Regions from separate parts of the Streptomyces sp. 4F14 genome, predicted to be linked through region 2. Evidence: predicted binding sites of a transcription regulator. Region 2 holds the regulator's gene; the other holds the start of a gene.

Region 1 (4,414 bases), on a different contig from region 2:
CTGCCCGGTGAGCGTGAGGCCCGCCGCGCCCGTCTCCGGGTCCGCGAGGGACGCCTCGACGAACAGGACGTCGCCGCCCGCGCCGGTCACCGCGAGCCCGGTCGCCACGCCCGGGACGGCCGTACGGCGCTCGGCGGGGTCCTGCGCGGACTCCGGCACGTGGTGCGGGCGCCCGATGAGCGCGCGCAGGTCCTCGTCCCGGATCGTGAACGGCAGCTCCCGGTCGCCCAGTTCGTGCTGGGCGGCGACCTTGCGGAGCAGGCGCGCGATGGAGCGCTCCAGGGTGCGGACGCCCGCCTCGCGGGTGTACTCCCCGGCGAGCTTGCGCAGGGCGCTCTCGTCGAGGGTGACCTCGTCGGTGCTCAGGCCCGCGCGCTCCAGCTGGCGCGGGAGCAGGTGGTCGCGGGCGATGACGACCTTCTCGTCCTCCGTGTACCCGTCGAGCCGGACCAGTTCCATCCGGTCGAGCAGGGCCTCCGGGATCGCCTCCAGGACGTTGGCCGTGGCGAGGAACACCACGTCCGACAGGTCGAGTTCGACCTCCAGGTAGTGGTCGCGGAAGGTGTGGTTCTGCGCGGGGTCGAGGACTTCGAGCAGCGCCGCCGCCGGGTCGCCCCGGAAGTCGGAGCCGACCTTGTCGATCTCGTCGAGCAGGACGACGGGGTTCATCGACCCGGCCTCCTTGATCGCCCTGACGATCCGCCCGGGCAGCGCGCCGACGTACGTCCGCCGGTGCCCCCGGATCTCCGCCTCGTCCCGCACGCCCCCGAGGGCGACCCGGACGAACTTGCGGCCCATCGCGTGCGCGACGGACTCACCCAGCGAGGTCTTGCCGACCCCGGGCGGCCCCACGAGGGCCAGTACGGCGCCCCCGCGCCGGCCGCCGATGACGCCCAGGCCCCGGTCACCACGCCGCTTGCGGACGGCCAGGTACTCGGTGATGCGCTCCTTCACGTCCTCCAGGCCCGCGTGCTCGGCGTCCAGGACCGACTTGGCGCCCTGGATGTCGTACGCGTCCTGCGTGCGCTCGTTCCACGGGAGTTCGAGGACCGTGTCCAGCCAGGTGCGGATCCAGGAGCCCTCCGGGGACTGGTCGCTGGACCGCTCCAGCTTGTCGACCTCCTTGAGGGCGGCCTCGCGGACCTTCTCCGGCAGGTCGGCGGCCTCCACGCGGGCGCGGTAGTCGTCCGACTCCTCGCCCTCGGCCTCGCCGTTCAGCTCGCGCAGCTCCTTGCGGACGGCGTCCAGCTGGCGCCTGAGCAGGAACTCGCGCTGCTGCTTGTCGACGCCCTCCTGGACGTCCTTCGCGATCGTCTCGGCGACGTCCTGCTCGGCGAGGTGGTCGCGGAGCTGCTGGGTGGCCAGCTTGAGGCGGGCGACCGGGTCGGCGGTCTCCAGCAGCTCGATCTTCTGGTCGAGGGTCAGGAACGGGGAGTAGCCGGAGTTGTCGGCCAGCGTCGACACCTCGTCGATGGCCTGCACCCGGTCCACGACCTGCCAGGCGCCGCGCTTGCGCAGCCACGCGGTCGCCAGCGCCTTGTACTCCTTGACCAGCTCGGTCACGCTCCCCGGGAGCGGCTCGGGCAGCGACTCGTCGAGCCGGCTGCCCTCGACCCACAGGGCTGCGCCCGGACCGGTCGTCCCGGCCCCGATCTTCACCCGCGCCCGCCCGCGGATCAGCGCGCCCGGGTCCCCGTCCGCGAGCCTCCCGACCTGCTCGATCGTGCCGAGCACGCCGGTTCCCGCGTAATTCCCGTCCACCCTGGGCACCATCAGCACCCTCGGCTTCCCGGGCTCGGTCCGCGCGGCCGCCTGCGCGGCCTCCACAGCGGCCCTCACATCAGCGTCATTCAGATCCAACGGCACCACCATGCCCGGCAGAACGACCTCGCCGTCGAGCGGCAGCACAGGCAGAGTGAGCGTTGAGGACGACGAAGCCATGATCTCCCCTTCGGCAGTCAAGTTGAGCTATGCCGACTCAATGCATATGAGCCACCGAATGTTCCCGGGGCCGTGTTCGCCGTGAGCGATCACGTGGTTCTCGCAGGTCAGAGAGGTTGTCAGTGGCAGGTGCGAAGGTGGTGGACATGAAGACCCGGCCCTCACGACAACAACACCGAGGCCGACTTCGGTACCGCCCCGGAGACAGGAGCCACACCCGGGAACTCGGAACGGGCGAAACCACGGGACGGAACAGGCAGCGAGAAACGACGCGGGACATACGACAGCCGCAGCGAACACTCGGAGAAAGAGGCCCCGCCGCGAGGGCGCACGGCGCGCAGCTCACGCGGACCCCTGGGCCGGTGCGAGGAGTGGCCCCGACGGGCGGGCCGTCCACTTCAACCCCCGGGCCGCCGCAGGAGGAGACTCGCCGCGAGGCAACGCGAGGCCCCGCCGGACAGCCCGCCCGCTCCGGGCTCCGGCCGCCCCCGCGGAAGGGCTCACCGGACAGGCACCGCAGGGTCGAGCCCGCTCCGGTCCCCGGCCCGCCCCGAACTCCGCGTCGACCCGGGACAACGCCCCCCGGGGCTGCCGCGCGACCCGGCTCGCCTCGCGACCTGGGCCCGGCCCGGGAGGGCAGCCGTGTCAGTTCCGGCGGAACAGGCAGATCAGGGACGTCCGTTCGCCCGTGAGGGTCTTGCCCTCCGCCGCTGCCATGTCGGAGAGGGTCCAGCCCTGGGCCTCGATGGCCTCGATCTGTTCGCCCACGCCCGGCATGAGGCCGGTGGTGCGGGAGGCGGTGCCGGCCTCGATGATCTTGAAGGTGAGGACGCGGCGGCCCTCCGTGTAGGCGAGGGCCGCTACGCGGGACGCCTCGTTGGCCTTGGCGTTGTTGATGAAGCCCATGAGTCCCCCTGGGGTGAGATGCGGTGGATGGGGAACATCATCGGGCGGCGGCCGGGGCGGAGGGTAGCGCCGTGACGGGACTGTGACGGGGTGGTAGCCGTGTGACCTGCGCGGGCACCCGGCGAAAGCCACCCGCACCTGACGCCGGCCACCCGCGAAGCCCCCGACGAAAGCCGCCCGCGGCCTGTCCCGAGCGCCCCGCGAAAGCACCGCGAACCACCCGCCCGGCCCCCGGCACCCGGCACCCCGCCTCCGACGCGACGCGAGTCGCTCGTACCCGTTCCCGGCGCCCCGCGAAAGCACCGCGAACCCCCCGACGGCAGCCACCCCCACCTGTTCCGGCCGGCTCGAACAAAGGCCCCCACTTTCCCGGTTCCCCCCGTTCTACTCCCCCACCCCGACCACAATGCGCACATGACCGATGACTGGAAGCGACACATCGACGAGCTGCACGCGGAACTGGTCCGGCGGGACGACCCGGTCGCGTGGGTGATGGAGGCGGACGCGGTGGAGGCGTCGCGCAGGTATCCGCGGATGGCGCTCAGGGGGCCGGTGTTCGGGGTGGCGGTGCGGGAGGGGGAGGGGCGGTGGCGGGTGAAGACGGCCCTCGTCGACGGCATGCCCCAGATGGCCCGCGACGAACTCCACTCCCACCTGTGGTTCGCCGCGAAGGACGACACCGACGACCCCGCGGAGCGCCGCGCGCTGATCGCCGCCGTGTCGGTGCTGGAGAAGGAGCCGGCGAACGAGGTCGAGGCGCTCGGCGTGCGCTACCGGATCGTGCGGGGCGACGAGTTCGCGTGGAGCGGCGAGTACGGCCTGGAGCCGCCGAGGCCGACCGACCCGGAGCCCGCGGAACCCGACTGGGACGCGATGGACGGCCCCTCCCCCGACGTCGGCTTCGTCCTGGACCCGACCCGCGACGACAGCCCGATGGCGGGCGCCCTGCGTCTGGGCCTGCGCGAGTTCAGCTACGTCGGCACCCGCTTCGACGCGGACGCGCAGGACGACTCGCGGCGCGCGGTGACCACCCACCCCGACCTGGTCCGCCTCCCCATCGGCTTCGCGATCGTCGAGCGCGACGACAAGGGGTGGACGGCGTGCAGTTCCCCGAAGGCGTCCCCGCACGAGGCGCGGCGCTGGCTGTACCAGGCGATGACCCGGTACTGGCCGCTGCTGCACCGCGACGACGAGACCCGCCGGGCCGAGTACGCGGCCGGCGCCGAGGAGTTCCGCGCGGCGGGCCGGGCCGACGAGGCGACCGTCGCGGGCCGGCACTTCCGGGTGTGCCGCGTGGAGAGGGTCGTCCGCATGGGCCCGGACGGCCCCGAGACCCCCCGCCCCTCGGACGTCGACCAGTACGGCCCGTCGAAGATGCACCCGACGCTGCTGGAGGACGGCACGGTGATCCACGAGGACTGAAGGGGCCGCCGGCCAGGAAGACACCTGCGAGAAGCCACACCCTCCAGAACCCAGCCACTCAGGAAGCCGCGCGCCCTTAACCCCGCCCCCGCAAGAAGCCGCGCACCCCGAGAGCCGGGCTCCTCAAGAAGCCGAGCCCCTCAAG
Region 2 (4,414 bases):
TGAAGACGCCGAGCCGACGGCCGCCGCCCCCGAGGAGGAGGCGGCCCCGGCCGGGGACGCGAACCAGACAGCCGGTCTGGTGGCCCAGCTGGACCAGGTGCGGACCGCCCTCGGCGAGCGCACCGCCGACCTCCAGCGCCTCCAGGCCGAGTACCAGAACTACCGTCGCCGCGTGGAGCGGGACCGCATCGCGGTCAAGGAGATCGCCGTGGCGAACCTCCTGACCGAACTGCTGCCGGTCCTGGACGACATCGGCCGCGCGCGGGAGCACGGCGAACTGCTCGGCGGATTCAAGTCCGTCGCGGAGTCGCTGGAGACGACCGCCGCCAAGATGGGTCTGACGCAGTTCGGCAAGGAGGGCGAGCCCTTCGACCCGACGATCCACGAAGCGCTGATGCACTCGTACGCGCCGGACGTCACGGAGACCACGTGCGTGGCGATTCTCCAGCCCGGGTATCGGATCGGCGAGCGCACCATCCGCCCCGCGCGGGTGGCCGTCGCCGAACCGCAGCCCGGCGCGCAGACCGTCAAGGCCGAAGGGGCTGAGGACGGCACGGCGGGCGACGAGAAGGACAACGGCCCTGAGGAGGGCTGACCGGGACGACGAGCGGAAGGGGGCACGTCGAGGATGAGCACCAAGGACTTCATCGAGAAGGACTTCTACAAGGTCCTCGGCGTCCCCAAGGACGCCACCGAGGCCGAGATCAAGAAGGCGTACCGCAAGCTCGCGCGCGAGTTCCACCCGGACGCCAACAAGGGCAACGCCAAGGCGGAGGAGCGCTTCAAGGAGATCTCCGAGGCGAACGACGTCCTCGGCGACCCCAAGAAGCGCAAGGAGTACGACGAGGCGCGCGCCCTGTTCGGCAGCGGCGGCTTCCGCCCGGGCCCGGGCGCGGGCGGCGGCTCGTTCAACTTCGACCTCGGTGACCTCTTCGGAGGCGGCGCGGGCGGCGGCGCCCAGGGCGGCTTCGGCGGCGGCATCGGGGACGTCTTCGGCGGCCTCTTCAACCGGGGCGGCACGACCGCGGGCCGTACCCAGCCCCGGCGCGGGCAGGACATCGACACCGAGGTGACCCTCAGCTTCACCGAGGCCATCGAGGGGGCGACGGTCCCGCTGCGCATGACCTCCCAGGCCGCCTGCAAGACGTGCTCGGGCACCGGCGACAAGAACGGCACGCCGCGCGTGTGCCCGACCTGCGTCGGCACCGGGCAGGTCGCGCGCGGCTCGGGCGGCGGCTTCTCGCTCACCGATCCGTGCCCCGACTGCAAGGGGCGCGGCCTGATCGCCGAGCAGCCCTGCGAGGACTGCCACGGCAGCGGCCGGGCCAAGTCCTCGCGCACGATGCAGGTCCGTATCCCCGCGGGGGTGACGGACGGGCAGCGGATCCGGCTGCGCGGCAAGGGCGGCCCGGGCGAGCGGGGCGGCACGGCGGGCGACCTCTACGTCGTCGTCCACGTCGGGAGTCACCCCGTCTTCGGGCGCAAGGACGACAACCTGACGGTCACCGTGCCGGTCACGTTCACGGAGGCGGCGCTCGGCGGGGAGATCAAGGTGCCCACCCTGGGCGGGCCCGCGCTCACGCTGAAGCTGCCGCCGGGCACCCCGAACGGCCGCACCATGCGGGCGCGCGGGAAGGGCGCGGTCCGCAAGGACGGCACCCGCGGGGACCTGCTGGTCACCGTCGAGGTGAGTGTGCCGAAGGACGTGACGGGGAAGGCTCGTGACGCCCTGGAGGCGTATCGCGAGGCGACCGCGGGCGAGGACCCGCGGGCGGAGCTGTTCGAGGCCGCGAAGGGAGCATGAGAGTGATGGACGGCCGCCGGCGCAATCCGTACGAACTGACCGAGGAGACCCCGGTCTACGTCATCTCGGTGGCGGCCCAGCTCTCCGGTCTGCACCCGCAGACCCTGCGGCAGTACGACCGTCTCGGCCTGGTCTCCCCGGACCGCACGGCCGGGCGGGGCCGCCGCTACTCGGCCCGCGACATCGAACTCCTGCGCACCGTGCAGGCGTTGTCGCAGGACGAGGGCATCAACCTGGCCGGCATCAAGCGGATCATCGAGCTGGAGAACCAGGTCGCCGCGCTCCAGTCCCGGGTCGTGGAGCTGGAGTCGGCGCTCGACGGCGCCGCCGCGGCGATGCAGCAGCGCGAGGCCGCGGTGCACGCGTCGTACCGGCGGGACCTGGTGCCGTACCAGGAGGTGCAGCAGACCAGCGCGTTGGTGGTCTGGCGGCCGAAGAAGCCCAAGGACTGAGATCGGTCACCGGCGGACGAAACGCACTGAAAGGGCCCGGAGTTCATGACTCCGGGCCCTTTCGGGCTGGTCAAGTGGTGGGCGTGTGAAGGGAGTCGGGGAAGACTGAGGAGTCGTCTCCATGTGTGGTCGTTGCTTGAGCGCAGTGTGATGTTGCTATCTCGTTAAGTGATTCTTCTTGACTGTGCGGGAGCGGGCCGCGTTGTCTTTCAGAACACCTGGGTCCAGGCAGTCGTCGTACCCATGTCCGGAACGCACCTGAAGTGAGCCCCCGCATGCGTCGTATCGCCATATCCGTCGTCGCCTCCACGATGGCCGTCTCGCTCGCCGGATGCGGGATGCTGAACGCGACGGGGGACACGGCCGATGCGACCCCGACGAAGGGCAACGACCTCACGGTCGGCGTGCTCATGCCGGAGAAGACCAACACCCGCTACGAGCAGTTCGACTACCCGATCATCCAGAAGAAGATCGCCGAGCTGACGAACAAGCAGGGCAAGACGGTCTACCAGAACGCGGCGGCCAAGCCGGCGACGCAGGTCCAGCAGATGGAGAAGATGATCAGCGACCGGGTGGACCTGATCCTCCTGGACGCGGTCGACTCCAAGGGCATCGCCAAGACGGTCGAGAAGGCGAAGGAGGCCGGGATCCCGGTCATCGCCTACGACCGGCTCGCCGAGGGGCCCATCGACGCGTACGTCTCCTTCGACAACGAGCTCGTCGGGCAGGTGCAGGGGCGCACGCTGGTCGAGACGATCAACAACGCCAGCACCGCCGACAAGATCGTCATGATCAACGGCTCGCCGACCGACCCCAACGCCGGGCAGTTCAAGGCGGGCGCGCTCTCCGAGATCGACGGGCGGGTGACCGTCGCGGCCACCTACGACACCGACGCGTGGAGCCCGACCCTCGCGCAGACCGAGATGGCGCAGGCGATCGAGAAGATCGGCAAGAACAACATCGCCGGGGTGTACTCCGCGAACGACGCGATGGCCGGGGGCGCGCTCAAGGCGCTCGAAGCGGCGGGGGTCACCGATCTGCCGCCGATCACCGGACAGGACGCCGAACTGCCCGCCGTGCAGCGGATCATCACCGGCAAGCAGTTCATGAGCGTCTACAAGCCCTACCCCCAGATGGCCGCCGCCGCCGCGGAGATGGCCGTCGCCAAGATCCAGGGCAAGGACATCAAGTTCGACTCCCTCACGCGCGACCGGGTGGACAGCCCGACGAACAAGAAGATCCCGGCGCAGCTGGTGACCGTGGTCGCGCTGACCAAGAGCAACGTGAAGCAGACCGTGGTCGCGGACGGGATCTACACCGTGGCGCAGATCTGCACGGCGAAGTTCGAGGCGGCGTGCGAGGCGGTCAACCTCAAGTAGGGGCTACCTCGAAGCTACCCCCCGGGGTACTCCGGAGCTACCAGCCCATCAGCGGCTTCATGGGGATCAGCAGCCCGTCCGGGGCGTGCGCCGCCGGGGTCGTCGCCATCCAGCCCGCCGGGTCCCGGTCGCCCGTCACGCGCAGTCCGGTGACCTTCGCGTCGCGGGGTACGTCGTACCAGAGCTCCACCTCGACGAGGGAGTGGCCGCCGATCGAGATCGACTCGTGCTGGCGGCGTACGGCCATGGCGAAGCTGTCGGGGCGGGCGGCGCGGCCCGTCACGCCCTCCAGGCGCTGGTCCTTGACGGCGTAGGTGTGGAAGTCGGCGCTCGGGTTGTCGACGCGGAGCCTGGCCGAGCAGAACTGGCCGCTGGGCTCCCCCTCGCTGTGCGTGCCGGTGACTCCGGGGATGCCGCAGCGCAGGGACAGGACGGTGAAGACGAGGTGGCCGTCCTGGTGGGGGCGGGAGGGGGACTGGGTGGCGGCGCTGGGGGTGGCGTCGGGCGCGGTGCCGCCGTGGGAGCCCGTGTCGCAGCTCGTGGCGAGGAGGGCCAGGAAGGTCAGGGGGAGGGCGAGCGGGAGGGCCCGCAGGGCGCGGAGGCGGTGCGGGGGAGTGGTCGGGCGGGAGGACGGGGCCGGTGCGACGCGGTTCGCCATACCCGGGATTGTGCGGGGTCCGGGCGCCGGTGGGGAGGGGGTTGCCGGAGGCGTCTCGTACCACGGTCCTACCCGGGTAGTACGCGAGGCGTAGACGCCGCTGCGGGATCCGGTGGACCCG

What was found. The regulator HspR, encoded in region 2, represses chaperone genes until heat shock. The targets are predictions, from matches to a motif close to TTGAGNNNNNNNNNCTCAA.
Region 1: lon (endopeptidase La) is a predicted target of HspR. The motif match lies at 1,964-1,982, and genes of this name have one in related genera.

Annotation. Positions count from the first base shown of each region.
Region 1 is NZ_JBLRVY010000005.1:169,821-174,234, reverse strand. It holds gene lon (endopeptidase La) at 1-1,941, opposite strand, end outside; gene ACLZOT_RS10220 (hypothetical protein) at 2,587-2,847, opposite strand; gene ACLZOT_RS10215 (DUF5954 family protein) at 3,262-4,269, shown strand.
Region 2 is NZ_JBLRVY010000011.1:74,858-79,271, forward strand. It holds gene grpE (nucleotide exchange factor GrpE) at 1-595, shown strand, start outside; gene dnaJ (molecular chaperone DnaJ) at 629-1,804, shown strand; gene ACLZOT_RS20770 (heat shock protein transcriptional repressor HspR) at 1,810-2,256, shown strand; gene ACLZOT_RS20775 (sugar ABC transporter substrate-binding protein) at 2,532-3,635, shown strand; gene ACLZOT_RS20780 (hypothetical protein) at 3,673-4,293, opposite strand.